Regions from separate parts of the Micromonospora parathelypteridis genome, predicted to be linked through region 1. Evidence: riboswitches for the same ligand, from Rfam matches in the RefSeq annotation. Region 1 holds a riboswitch; each other region holds the start of a gene.
The links. A riboswitch is a leader RNA that binds a small molecule or an ion and turns the genes downstream of it on or off. The one in region 1 is predicted to bind cobalamin.

Region 1 (4,343 bases):
GAGGGTGAGGTCCATCCCGGGGTCGAGCAGCATGTGCGTGGTCCTCGTGTCGGCGGTGTCGGCGGTGTCGGCGGTGGTCACTGGCAGGCCTCGCACGACTCGGGGTTCTCCAGCGAGCAGGCCAGCGCCTCCGCGTCGACGACGACGGGTGCGACAGCGCTGACAGTGGCCTGCTGAATCCGCGTGGCCGGGCGCGAGCGCAGGTAGTAGGTGGACTTCAGCCCGGCCTTCCAGGCGTACAGGTACATCGAGGAGAGCTTGCCGATGGTGGGCGCGGCCAGGAACAGGTTCAGCGACTGAGACTGGTCGATGAACGGGGCGCGGGCGGCGGCCAGGTCGATCAGCGCCCGCTGCGGCAGCTCCCATGCGGTGCGGAACAGCTCCCGGACGCCGGCCGGCAACTCAGCGATGTCCTGCACCGACCCCTCGGCGCGCTTGATCGCCGAGCGGATCCGGTCGGTCCACAGACCGCGGGCCTTCAGCTCGCGTACCAGAGCGGTGTTGACCTGGAGGAACTCCCCCGACAGGGTCTCGCGCTTGAACAGGTTGGACACCTGCGGCTCGATGCACTCGTAGCACCCGGCGATCGAGGCGATGGTCGCGGTCGGCGCGACCGCCACCAGCAGCGAGTTGCGCAGCCCGTACGCCTCGACCCGCTGCCGCAACGCGGCCCAGCGCGCGGTCTGCGTACCCTCGACACCCCACAGGTCCGGCTGCAGCTGGCCCCGCGCGGCCCGGGTCTCCCCGTACGCCGGATGCGCGCCGAAACGGCGGGCCAGGTCGGCGGAGGTCTCCAGCGCGGTCAGGTACAGCTCCTCGCTGATCCGCGTGGACAACTCCCGCGCGACCGGGGAGTCGAACGGCAGCCGCAGTGCGAAGAACACGTCCTGCAGGCCCATCAGGCCGAGCCCGACCGGCCGCCAGCGGGGGTTGCTCGCCGCCGCCTGCGGGGTCGGGTAGTAGTTGATGTCGATGACCCGGTCGAGGAAGGTCACCGCGGTACGGACCGTGGCGCGTAGTCGCTCCCAGTCGATGCCGTCGTCGGTGAGGTGGGCGGCGAGGTTGACCGAACCGAGGTTGCAGACGGCGGTCTCGGCGTCGCTGGACACCTCGACGATTTCGGTGCAGAGGTTGGACAGGTGCACCACGTTGCCCGGTTCGGCGGTCTGGTTGCACAGCCGGTTGGCGGCGTCCTTGAAGGTCATCCACCCGTTGCCGGTCTGGGCGAGGGTCCGCATCATCTTCCCGTACAGCTCCCGTGCCGGGACCTGCCGCACGTAGCGACCCTGCGCCTCGGCCTCCCGGTAGACGGCGTCGAACCGCTCCCCCCACAGGTCGGGTAGCTCGGGCACCTCGTGCGGGTCGAACAGCGACCACATCTCGTCGGCCTCGACCCGGCGCATGAACTCGTCCGGCACCCAGTTGGCCAGGTTCAGGTTGTGGGTGCGCCGGGCGTCCTCGCCGGTGTTGTCCCGCAGTTGCAGGAACTCCTCGATGTCCGGGTGCCACGGCTCCAGGTAGACGCACGCCGCGCCCTTGCGCCGCCCGCCCTGGTTGACCGCGGCGACGCTGGCGTCGAGCGTGCGCAGCCACGGCACGATCCCGTTGGACTGCCCGTTGGTGCCGCGGATCAACGCGCCCCGGGACCGGACCCGGGAGTACGCGATGCCGATGCCGCCGGCGAACTTGGACAGGTTGGCGACCTGGGCGTACCGCTGGTAGATCGAGTCCAACTCGTCGAGCGGCGAGTCAACCAGGTAGCAGGAGGACATCTGGGTGTGTCGGGTCCCGGAGTTGAACAACGTCGGTGAGCTGGGCAGATAAGCCAGGCTGGCCATCAGCCGGTAGAAGCCGATCGCCTCGTCCGGCGTCTGGGACAGCCCACAGGCCACCCGCAACAGCCAGTACTGCGGGGTCTCCAGCACCAGCCGGCTGGTGGGGTGGCGCAGCAGGTACCTGTCGTACACCGTGCGCAGGCCGAAGTACTCGAACCGCCGGTCACCGTCCGGATCGATGGCGTCGTCGAGCATCGCGGCGTGCGCGGCGACGAACGCCGCGGTGTCGTCACCGATGAGCCCCTCGGCGTGGCCGATCCGGATCGCCGCGCTGAACGAGGTGACGCCCTGCCGACGCACCTCCTTGTCGACGTAGCCGGACAGGAGCCGGGCGGCGAGACGCGAGTACTGCGGTTCCTCACCGATCATCTCGGCCGCGGTCTGGATGGACAGCCGGTCCAACTCGGCCGTCGTCGCGCCGTCGTACAGGCCGCTGATCGTGCGGGTGGCGACGCGCATCGGGTCGACGTCGGTCAGGTCGTCGGACCACCGCTCGATCGCCCGGACGATCTTGTTCAACTCCACCGACTCGGTGGTGCCGTTGCGCTTGCGGACCTGCATCGGCGTCCGTCGCAGGGCCGCGTCGCCGCTGGCCGGGACTACCTCGGTGACTGTCACCACTCACTCCTCGCGAGTTCGAGACCTGATGGCCCTCGGACGCGTGGAGACAGACACCGGCGGACGCCACGCCATGCGGACGTGGGTCGGGTGGCGTCAGCCGTCCCACGCGGCCTCGGACCGCCGCCCACCCGGGTGCGGGTGCGCGGCGCGCTGGCAGGTCTTCGGACTCGCGGGCACGACCGGGTTCGCCGGTCTCCTACTGGCCGTCGCTTCCCAGACCGATTGGTGGTCCAGTGCTGATGACGGCGGTCGTTCCCACTCACCGCTGCGGGACAGTCCCGGATTTTCACCGGGTTCCCTGTTGCCTCGACCGCTCCGGATGAGCGGCCGAACCAGCTGCGCTCGACACCATATATAGGGACGCTGCCGTTGTCACACCCCACATGTCGGTCCCGGGCGTGTCGGCGGCCGGGCTGGTGACGACCGTCACCAGCCCCGACGGTCACGCCCGGCCCGGCCGGCGCGAGGCAGCGAACGCCCCCGCCGACGGGGCTCTGCAGCAGGAATGGGACGGCAGAAAGATGCGATGTATCGAGTCAATGGATGTAAGGAATCCTGCTCACACTTCGCCGCGAGTGCATCAGTCCCGAGTGAACATCTTATCTTCCAGTGTCCCAATTGGACCCCGTTGCCGGGGACGCCGGCGGGGCGAGTCAACCCTCGAACCACTGGAAGATTTACCACCGGAACGGCACCTACCAGCACGAGCAAGGCCCCCTTAACCTGCGGGCAACCGATACGGTCATCGAAGGACGGCAAGGTTCCCAATTTCGGATCACGCCCGAAACATTGGATGTCTGGGGTCCAGAGGTGATCGACATCGTTGACGCGTCGAAGCCGCTCTCCGTATACTCCCAGTGATCATCTGATCTTTGGCCACGTCGGGCGAGGAGCGCATGCCGCAGATCACTGCCGTCACCGTCGAGGACGTCCGCTTCCCCACCTCCCTGACCGCTGACGGCTCCGACGCCATGAACAAGGACGGCGACTACTCGGCGGCCTACGTCGTTCTGCACACCGACGGCGTCGACAGCGTGGGCGCGCCACTCGCGGGCCACGGTCTGACCTTCACCATCGGTCGGGGCAACGACATCGTCGCCGCGGCGGCGGTCCATCAGGCGCAGCGCCTCGTGGGCCTGGACGTCGCGACGATGGCAGCGGACATGGGCGCGGTCTACCGCTTCCTCACCTCCGACTCCCAACTGCGTTGGCTCGGGCCGGAGAAGGGCGTCGTCCACCTGTCGCTGGCCGCCGTGCTGAACGCGTCGTGGGACCTGGTCGCCCGGGTCGCCGACAAGCCGCTGTGGCGGCTGCTCGTCGACATGTCCCCCGAGCAGCTCGTCGACATCGCGGACCTGCGCTACCTGTCCGACGCGCTGACCCGGGACGAGGCACTGGCCATCCTGCGCGCCAAAGAGAGCACGAAGGCCGATCGCCTCGCCGAGCTCGACCGCACCGGCTACCCCGCCTACACCACCTCGGCCGGCTGGCTCGGCTACGGCGACGACAAGCTGCGCCGGCTGTGTCAGGAGGCGGTGGACACCGGCTACGGCTACGTCAAGCTCAAGGTGGGCGCCAACCTCGACGACGACATCCGCCGGTGTGGGATCGCCCGGGAGATCCTCGGCCCGCACCGCAACCTGATGATCGACGCCAACCAGGTGTGGGACGTCGGACAGGCCATCGAGTGGGTCAAGGCCCTCGCCCAGTTCGAGCCACTGTGGATCGAGGAGCCGACCAGCCCCGACGACATCCTGGGCCATGCGGCCGTCCGCCGCGCCGTCGCTCCCATCGGAGTCGCCACCGGCGAACACTGCCACAACCGGGTGATGTTCAAGCAGCTGTTCCAGGCCGGCGCCATCGACTTCTGCCAGTTGGACACCGGCA
Region 2 (4,343 bases), 6.3 Mb from region 1:
TCGCGGGTGTCCTGGTTCTTCACCGCCACGGCGATCCGGGCGAAGGAACGTTCCATGTCGGCGCGCGCCTCCCGCCCGTCCAGGCCCCGGCCGTAGGCGTAGCCGCCCCACACCGCGTACACCTCGGCCAGGTCGGCGTCGCTGCGCCAGGTCCGGGCGTCGATGAGGGGCAGCAGGCCCGCGCCGTACGCCCCGGGCTTGGACCCGAAGATCCGCGCGGTGGCCCGCCGCTCGTCGCCGTGCTCGGCGAGGTCGGCGGCGACATGCGCCCGCAGGTAGTTCTCCTCGTCCGGTTCGTCCAGGGCGGCGACCCGTCGGACGGCGTCGTCGAGCAGCGCCACGACGTGCGGGAACGCGTCGCGGAAGAACCCGGAGATGCGCACGGTGACGTCGACGCGGGGCCGGCCCAGCTCGGCGGTCGACACCACCTCGGTGCCGGTGACCCGCCGGGACCGGTCGTCCCAGACGGGCCGGCAGCCCAGCAGCGCGAGCACCTCGGCGATGTCGTCGCCCTGGGTCCGCATGGCGCTGGTGCCCCACACGGTCAACCCCACCGACCGGGGGTACGCCCCGGTGTCGGCGAGGTGTCGGGCCAGCAGGGAGTCGGCGAGGGCCACTCCGACGTCCCAGGCGTTGCGGCTGGGGATGGCCTTCGGGTCGACGGAGTAGAAGTTACGGCCGGTGGGCAGCACGTTGACCAGGCCACGGGTGGGTGAGCCGGACGGGCCGGGTGGCACGAACCGGCCGTCGAGCGCGCCGAGGGTGTGGGTCAACTCGTCGGTGGTCCGGTCCAGGCGGGGCACCAACTCGGTGGCGGCGAAGTGCAGCACCGCGGCGACGTCCGGGACCCGCTGGCCGGTCACCTCCTCGACCACCGTCTCGACGGCGTCGGCGTCCCAGCCGAGCGTCTCCATGCCGATGACCAACCGTCGGGCGAGGGCCTCGATCAGGTCGACGGCGTCGGCGGCGGTGCCGGCCGGGCCGTCCACCACGTCGGTCAACGTGCTGGGCAGCGCCAGCCGTCGGCCCGGCGACGCGAGCAGCTCCTGCTCGTCGAGGGAGTACGCGACGGCGAGGGCCTGCCGCAGGCCGGGCAGGGCACGGGCGCCGCCCCAGATCTGTGGCGCGCGCAGCACCGCGAGGACCAGGTTGACCCGCGGCTCACCGGTGGGCGCGTCGGCGAGGATGTGCAGCCCGTCGCGGATCTGCACGTCCTTGACCTCGCAGAGGTACCCGTCGAGGTGCAGCACGAAGTCGTCGAAGTCGTCCGCGTCGGGCATCGCCTCGGCGTGCAGGTCGTGGTGCAGCTCGGCGGCACGCACCAGGTCCCAGATCTGCGCCCGCACGGTGGGCACCTTGGCCGGGTCGAGCGCCTGCACGGTCGCGTACTCGTCGAGTAGTTGCTCCAGCTTGGCCAGGTCGCCGTAGGTCTCGGCGCGAGCCATCGGCGGCACCAGGTGGTCGATCACCACGGCGTGCGCCCGCCGCTTGGCCTGGGTGCCCTCGCCCGGGTCGTTGACGATGAACGGGTAGACCAGCGGCAGGTCACTGAGGACCGCGTCGGGTGCGCAGTCGGCGGCCAGGCCGAGGCCCTTGCCGGGCAGCCACTCCAGGGTGCCGTGCTTGCCCAGGTGGACCACGGCGTCCGCACCGAAGCCGCCGTCGGCGGCCGGCGCGGACAACCAGCGGTACGCGGCCAGGTAGTGGTGGCTGGGCGGCAGGTCCGGGTCGTGGTAGATGGCGATCGGGTTCTCCCCGAAGCCGCGTGGCGGCTGGATCAGCAGCACCACGTTGCCGAAGCGCAGCCCGGCGAGCACGATGTCGCCGCCGTCGGTGTAGAGCTCGCCAGGCGGCTCGCCCCAGTGCTCCCGCATCCGCTCGCGCAACTCGGCCGGCACCTGGTCGAACCACCGCTGGTACGTCTGCCCCGGTATCCGGGCCTCGGCGGCGGCCAACTGCTCCGGGGTGAGCCACTCCACGTCGTGACCGCCGGCGGCGATCAGCGCGTGGATCAGCGCGTCGCCGTCGTCGGGCACCGGCGCGTCGCCCAGGTGGTAACCGGCCGCGGCGAGCGCGGCGAGCAGCCGGACCGCCGAGACCGGGGTGTCCAGCCCGACGGCGTTGCCGACGCGGGAGTGTTTGGTGGGGTACGAGCTGAGCACCACGGCGACCCGCTTGTGGGCGTTCGGCACGTACCGCAGGCGGGCGTGGCGCACCGCGATGCCGGCGACGCGGGCGGCCCGCTCGGCGTCGGCGGCGTAGACGCTGAGCCCGTCGGCGTCGATCTGCTTGAACGAGAACGGCACGGTGACGATCCGGCCGTCGAACTCGGGGATGGCCACCTGCATCGCGGCGTCCAACGGGGACAGCCCGGCATCGCTGTTGGCCCACTGCTCTCGGGTGCTGGTCAGGCAGAGCGCCTGGATGATCGGCACGTCCAGGGCGGCCAGCGCGCCGACGTCCCAGGCGTCCTCGTCGCCTCCACCGGAGGCGTCCGCGGCGACCGCGCCACCGGCCGCGAGCACGGTGACCAGCAGCGCGTCGCAGCGGGCGAAGAGCCCGAGCGGGCCGGCGCCCGCGGTCAGCCCGCGCAGCGAACCGCAGAAGATCGGCAGCGGATTGCCGCCGGCCGCGCGTACCGCCTCGGCGAGCACGTCGACGAACCCGGTGTTCCCGGCCAGCGCGTGTGCGCGGTAGAAGACGATGCCCACGGTGGGCCGGTCCGGGTCGGCGGGGTGCTCCCCGTGCACGCCGTAGGCGGGGGTCGGCGCGGGCGGGGTGAACCCCTCGCCGGTGAGCAACACCGTGTCGGACAGGAACCGGGCCAGCTGCCCCAGGTTGTCCGGCCCGCCCTCGACCAGGTACGCCAGCGCCTGGGTGACGACACCGGACGGCACGGTGGAGATGGCCATCAGCTCCGCGTCGGGTAGCGCCTCGCCGCCGAGCACGACCGTCGGGACGCCGGTGGCGAGCACCGCGGCGAGGCCGTCCGGCCACGCCTGCCGACCCCCGAGCAGGCGTACGACGACGAGATCGACCCCGTCGAGCAGGGCGGGCACCTCGTCGGCGGCGACCCGCGCGGGGTTGGCCAGCCGGTAGTCGGTGCCGCTGGCGCGGGCGGCCAGCAGGTCGGTGTCGGCGGTGGAGAGCAACAGGATGCGCACGGCGGGCTCCGGACAGTGACGCCGGGGCGCTCACGGGAGCGACCCGGCATGAGGGATGGGCGCAGGGTTCGGCAGGTACCGCGGTCCGGCCAGGTCAGCGGCGCGGGGCCGGGGACGACGGGCGGTGCGGTACGGAACTCAGCAGTGAGCGGAGAGGTCGCGCCCGGGAGCCGGTGGGCCGACAATGCTGCCGATCGTGGCGGCGGCACGGCAGCCGCACGAGCCACGACGGTATCCGTCGATGAATGAGACGTCCTGCGTCATCGGGTCCTCCTCGGGTGTCCACGCCCTGGGGTACGTCCCGACGGCCGAAGTATCCTGGCTTCCGGATCGACGCTCTTCCCCCGGCCTTCCAACCGCAGACACACGGCCGTGACTCACGAGGGGGGATCGCTCCCCGGTGACAGTGGCGGGACCGCGTCGGATTCGCACCGACTTCCTTCACTGCCGTCAGGCCGCGAATGCTGCCACACCGTCGCGCCGCCGGTCAACGCCGACCCCGGCACCGCCAGACGGGTGCACTCCATTGATTCTCGCCGATCGCAAGGCGCTCGAAGCCGCGCGTCGGAATGCCCCGGGTCAATGCGACGCACCCTTTGCTCCGCTTCACCCCGCACGACAGTGACGCCGCCTCTCGTCGCGTCAGTCGAAGCGGCGCAAAGGTTGGGCGCATGCGCCCTGGCCTGCGCCGATCGCCTCTGGGCGGTGCCATTCGGCGTGATCACCTACGATTGGCGCTCACCGGAGCAACGTCCGCGATCAATCTCGGGGGTCGATCAGCATCGTCGCCATGCGATTCCGCCACCTCGCCGGCCGGGTCTGGCTCTGTCCGGGCGATCCCGACCCGGAGGCGGTCCAGGCCGGTGTCGCCGTCGTCGCCGACGAACGCGGCAGTGTGATGATCGACGCCGGACAGAGCCCCGCGCACGCCCGCGAGATCCAGGCCGCGTTGACCGCCGCCGGCCTGCCGCAGCCGCGCTGGCTCGTCTACACCCACCACCACTGGGACCACGTCTGGGGCGCCTGCGCATGGCCCGGGGTGGAGATCGTCGGGCACGAAACGGCCACCGCGCTGCTTCGCGCGGAGGCCGCCCGACCGTGGAGTCACCACTATCTGCGCGAGCAGGTACGCGCCAATCCCCGCCTCGGCCCGAGCTTCCGGGCCCGGGCACGCGCGGT
Region 3 (4,343 bases), 5.5 Mb from region 1:
GCTGCCGACGACCGGCCGCCGATCGGGCCGCGCGGGCGTCTACCGACCCCTCACCTCACGGCAGGTTGATCGTGTACTCGGCGGTGTGCACCTTCCCGCCAACCTGGAAGTCGAAGAACGCTCGGTACCGGCCGGAACTCGGAGCGGTCAGCCAGAACTTGACCGTTCCGTCGACCAGTTCCGGCTCGGGGTGGACGTGTACGTAGCCGAGGTCACCCTCGCGGACCACGACCAGGTGCCCGTACGCGCCCAGGTACCGCTCCAGTTGCGCCGACTCCGCCGTGCCGGCGCGGTTGACCTGGAACTGCACCGGCGCCGTCACCGCCACCGTTGGCGTGCCGGTCATCGACACCTCGAACGGCCCAGCCGCCGCTTGTGCCTGCGCCGGTGGCAGGGCGGCCGGCGCGTACGCGCCAGCAACATGGTGGTCGACGCCCAGGACGAGAGGCAGTTGGGCACCGTCGGCCGCGGTCACGGAGAAGTCGGCGTAGATGCGGTAGCCACCGGGCCGGGCCAGCGTCAGGGGGACGCTCCAGGTGCCATCGGAGGCCATCGTCGGGTGCAGATGCTGGTAGCCGCTCAGGTCGCGACCCACCACGATCATGTGCAACGGCTTGTCGTGGACCACCGCGAAGCGTGTCGCCGCCTGCCGGTCGGTCCCGACGATCCGGAACCGGTAGTCCGCGCGTACCCCGGGTGGTTGGGATCGCTCCAGCGGTTGCAGCGTGTACCCGCCGGCGCTGACCGTCGTCCCCGCCGCCAGCGTCTCGCCCGTGCCCCCGTCGCCGGGGTGCGAGTGCGGGCCGGTTCCTGCCGGGTGTTGATGCCCATCGCCTGCGGATATCGCTCGCCCGGAGGTAGCCGGAGCGCCGGCGGGCTGCCGCGCGTTGCTGGTCGGTTCCTCGGTGCCCGTACCGATGCGGGCCAGCCCGAACCCGGCGAGCAGGGCCAGCGTCAGCCCACCGACGAGCAGCGCCAGGTGCGTGTTGCTCAGCCGAGACCCGGGTGTCCCGGCAGCGACATGCTGCAGCAGAGGGTCGGCGGGGGTGGACCGCGACTCGTCCTCCGGGGTGGCTGGTGCCTGCGTCGACCCCGCCTGTTGACCTGCCGGCGTTGACCCGGTCGCGGCGGTCCTGGCGGTGACGAGTGCCCCGCTCCTACGCCCCGCGGGCACGGCGACGCCGCGCTGCCTGCCGCCGGAACCGGCCGCGCCGCCTCGACGACTGCCGCCGGTCGTACCGGTCTTGCCGCCGGTGGTCTTGCTCCCGGCTCGGGGTTCGGAGTCGCGTCGGCCCGAGGGCGCCTTCGATGCGCGGCCCCGGCCGGAGGATCTGCCGGCGGGCGCGGGGCGGCGCCAACCAATGAATCCCGCCACCGCCGCGACGACCGCGACCACCCAGCCGGTCCAGGCCAGGGGGCCGGAACCGCTCTCGTCGTTCGACGCTGCCGAAGCGGCAGCCGTCGCCGGTGCCGCCGACCCGGCTGCTGGGGCCGCCGATCCGGCCGGTGCGGCCGACGCCTGTCCTGACGTCGAATGCTGCTCGATGGCGGCGACGAGGGACGGGTCCGGCTGGTGGGTCGGCGGGCTCCACCCCTGGGGTGCGGCCGTCGCCCGGCCCGTGTAGCGGAAGGTCATCGTGCCCCGGACCGCGTCTCCGTCCGAGGCGACCGACAGGTAGCTCACCGAGTACTGTCCGGCCGCCGGCAGATGGGCGACGGTCACCACCGCCGGGAACCCGGTCTTGTACTCACGCGGTTCGAACTTCCCCTCCACCAGGAAGTACTCCCGCACCGGCTTGTCCAGCGGCTTCGGCTCGCCGTACGTCCAGCCGTTGTCGACGCGGGCGCCGCCCGGGGCGGTGATCGTGAAGTACGCGTTGGCGGCGACCTTCTCCGTGAAGTACAGCTGCACCGCCGCCAGCGGCTCACGCAACGTGGCACCGTCCCCTGGCGTGGACATCGCGAGGGTCCCGTGAGCTGCCGCGGGCTGAGCGGACGCGAGCAGAGCGACCGCCGAGGCGAGGACGAGCGCGAGGAGGGCCGAGACCACTCGCCCGGGAGTCTGGGGGAGACGACGCATCTGAATATCCTCACCACGCCGAGACTTTTTTCAAGAGGCGGTTTCGTTTTTACCGAGATGGCAAAAGTTGGCGAGGTTGGGGATCGATCTTCGTGTCCTGGCGTGGCCTGTCCAGCCGCGAGGCACGCCAGCTGGCTGGGCGGCCTCGCTGACCAGCTATGCTTCCCGGCGGCGCTGGTTCGCCCGGTCGGCTGCCGATCGGGCGTCGTAAGAGGGAACCCGGTGTGAATCCGGGACTGCCCCGCAGCGGTGAGTGGGAACGACCGCCGTCATCAGCACTGGGCCAGTGGCCTGGGAAGCGACGGCCAGTAGGAGATCGGCGTGGAGCCGGTCAGGCCCGCGAGTCCGAAGACCTGCCGGTGCCGCGTACACAACCGTGTGCGCTGCCGTCGGCCTCGCGGGTGGGCTGAGCGGGTGACCTGCCGCGCATCTGCGTGGGTGTGTCCTCGTCAGCGTGTCCGCGTTCCGGTGGTGTGGTTTCCCGAGGGACGGACTACCGCTGTGCACGACATCATCACGATCGACGGTCGAGCGCCGTCGGCGTCGCACCTGACCCTGTCGCAGATCATGGATCAGCACCACACGAACCTGATGGGTACGGTGCACGGTGGCCGGATCCTCAACCTCATCGACTCCGTTGCCGGGGTGGTCGCCGCCCGGCATTCCGACGGGCCGGCCGTCACCGCCGCCATCGACGAGACCGCGTTCCTCCGGGCGGTTCGGGTCGGTGACGTCGTCCACGTCGACGCGCGCATCACCTGGGCGGGACGCAGCTCGATGGAGGTGGCCGTGAAGGTCACCGCGGACCGGTGGGATCGGGCGGTGCCGCCCACCGACGTGGCCACCGCCCACCTGGTCATGGTCGCCATCGACGACGACGGGCAGCCGCGGGCGGTGCCGCCGCTGCTGCCGGAGACGGACGGGGACCGGCGTCGCTACCGGGAGGCGGAGATCCGCCGGGAGCACCGTTTGGCGCTGCGACGGGCGTTGCTCGACGGCGCCGAGGAGGTCTGAGACATGCTCGGACTGTCCGTCGCGACGTTGGCCGGCTCTCGCGGTGTCGGCGAGTGGACGTGGCTCGGTCATGCCTGGTAGGCAGGCGGGTGTGCGAATCGTTTCACTGCTGCCGGCGGCCACGGACATCGTGGCCATGCTTGGCGTGACCGGGCACCTGGTCGGCCGGACGCACGAGTGTGACTGGCCGCCGGGGGACCTCGCCGATATTCCGGCGGTAACTGCGACTTCCCTGCCTGAAGCCCTGACGAGCAGGGAGATCTCGGCGGCGATCGCTGGCGACGCGCACCGAGGATCGTCGTTGTACCAGCTCGACGTCGCCCTGCTGGAGGACTTGAAGCCGGATCTGATCCTGACCCAGGATCTGTGCGACGTGTGTGCGGTCTCCTACGAACGGGTCAACGACGCCGTGCGGATGATCGACCTCGATACCAGGGTGGTGTCCCTGGAGGCGAGGACCATCGGCGGGATCCTGGACACGGTCGACGTCGTGGCCGCGCTGACCGGCACCGAGGGCAGGGCAGCGGAGATCCGGGCTGACGGCGAGCGTCGCCTCGCCGCCTTGCCGGGGTCGGTGACCGATGCGCCGACGGTGCTGTTCGTCGAGTGGCTCGACCCGCTGATGCCCGGCGGACACTGGGTGCCGGAGCAGATCACCTATGCGGGCGGGCGGTCTCTGCTGCTCGGGCCGGGCGCGCACAGCATCCCGCACCGGTGGTCCGTGGTCGCGGACCTGGCTCCCGACGTGGTGGTGTTCGGGCCGTGCGGATTCACGCCCGAGCGAACCTTCGACGAGCTGTCCGTGGCGGCCACGCAACCCGGCTGGGCGGACCTGCCCGCGGTTCGTCAGGGGCAGGTGTGGGTGGTCGACGGGCCCGCCTACTTCAACCGACCCGGCCCGAGGGTCGTCGACGGCGCGGAGATCCTCGCCGCGATCCTTGCTGGCCGTCCAGACGCCCGCGCTCGGCGGGTTCCCGTCGACGCCGGTTGACGCAGCCGCTGGTGAACCTGGGTTCCGCGGGTAGCCGGACCCCGCCGAAGCGCGTCGGCGGCGAAGCGCGGCTCAAGCGACCCGTTGGGCGAGCACCTGCCCTGGCCAGGTTCCAGACAGGAAGCTTTCGGTGGAAGTGAACCCGTGGCGCTCGTAGAACGCCACCAATTCGCCACCGCCGCCCGCCCAGCAGTCGACCCGGAGCAACCGCACGCCGGCTCGCCGGGTTTCGTCCACGGCGTGTGCCAGCAGGGCCGA

Region 2: it holds a riboswitch for cobalamin, as region 1 does, so the genes downstream of both, cobN (cobaltochelatase subunit CobN) here and HNR20_RS28230 (ribonucleoside-diphosphate reductase subunit alpha) in region 1, are expected to answer to the same signal.
Region 3: it holds a riboswitch for cobalamin, as region 1 does, so the genes downstream of both, HNR20_RS03225 (acyl-CoA thioesterase) here and HNR20_RS28230 (ribonucleoside-diphosphate reductase subunit alpha) in region 1, are expected to answer to the same signal.

Annotation. Positions count from the first base shown of each region.
Region 1 is NZ_JACHDP010000001.1:6,294,007-6,298,349, reverse strand. It holds gene HNR20_RS28235 (ribonucleotide-diphosphate reductase subunit beta) at 1-33, opposite strand, end outside; gene HNR20_RS28230 (ribonucleoside-diphosphate reductase subunit alpha) at 78-2,396, opposite strand; cobalamin riboswitch at 2,592-2,808, opposite strand; gene HNR20_RS28225 (enolase C-terminal domain-like protein) at 3,353-4,343, shown strand, end outside.
Region 2 is NZ_JACHDP010000001.1:14,251-18,593, forward strand. It holds gene cobN (cobaltochelatase subunit CobN) at 1-3,164, opposite strand, end outside; cobalamin riboswitch at 3,454-3,631, opposite strand; gene HNR20_RS00070 (MBL fold metallo-hydrolase) at 3,955-4,343, shown strand, end outside.
Region 3 is NZ_JACHDP010000001.1:840,060-844,402, reverse strand. It holds gene HNR20_RS03230 (copper resistance CopC family protein) at 56-2,080, opposite strand; cobalamin riboswitch at 2,239-2,455, shown strand; gene HNR20_RS03225 (acyl-CoA thioesterase) at 2,648-3,094, shown strand; gene HNR20_RS03220 (ABC transporter substrate-binding protein) at 3,186-4,085, shown strand; gene HNR20_RS03215 (GNAT family N-acetyltransferase) at 4,158-4,343, opposite strand, start outside.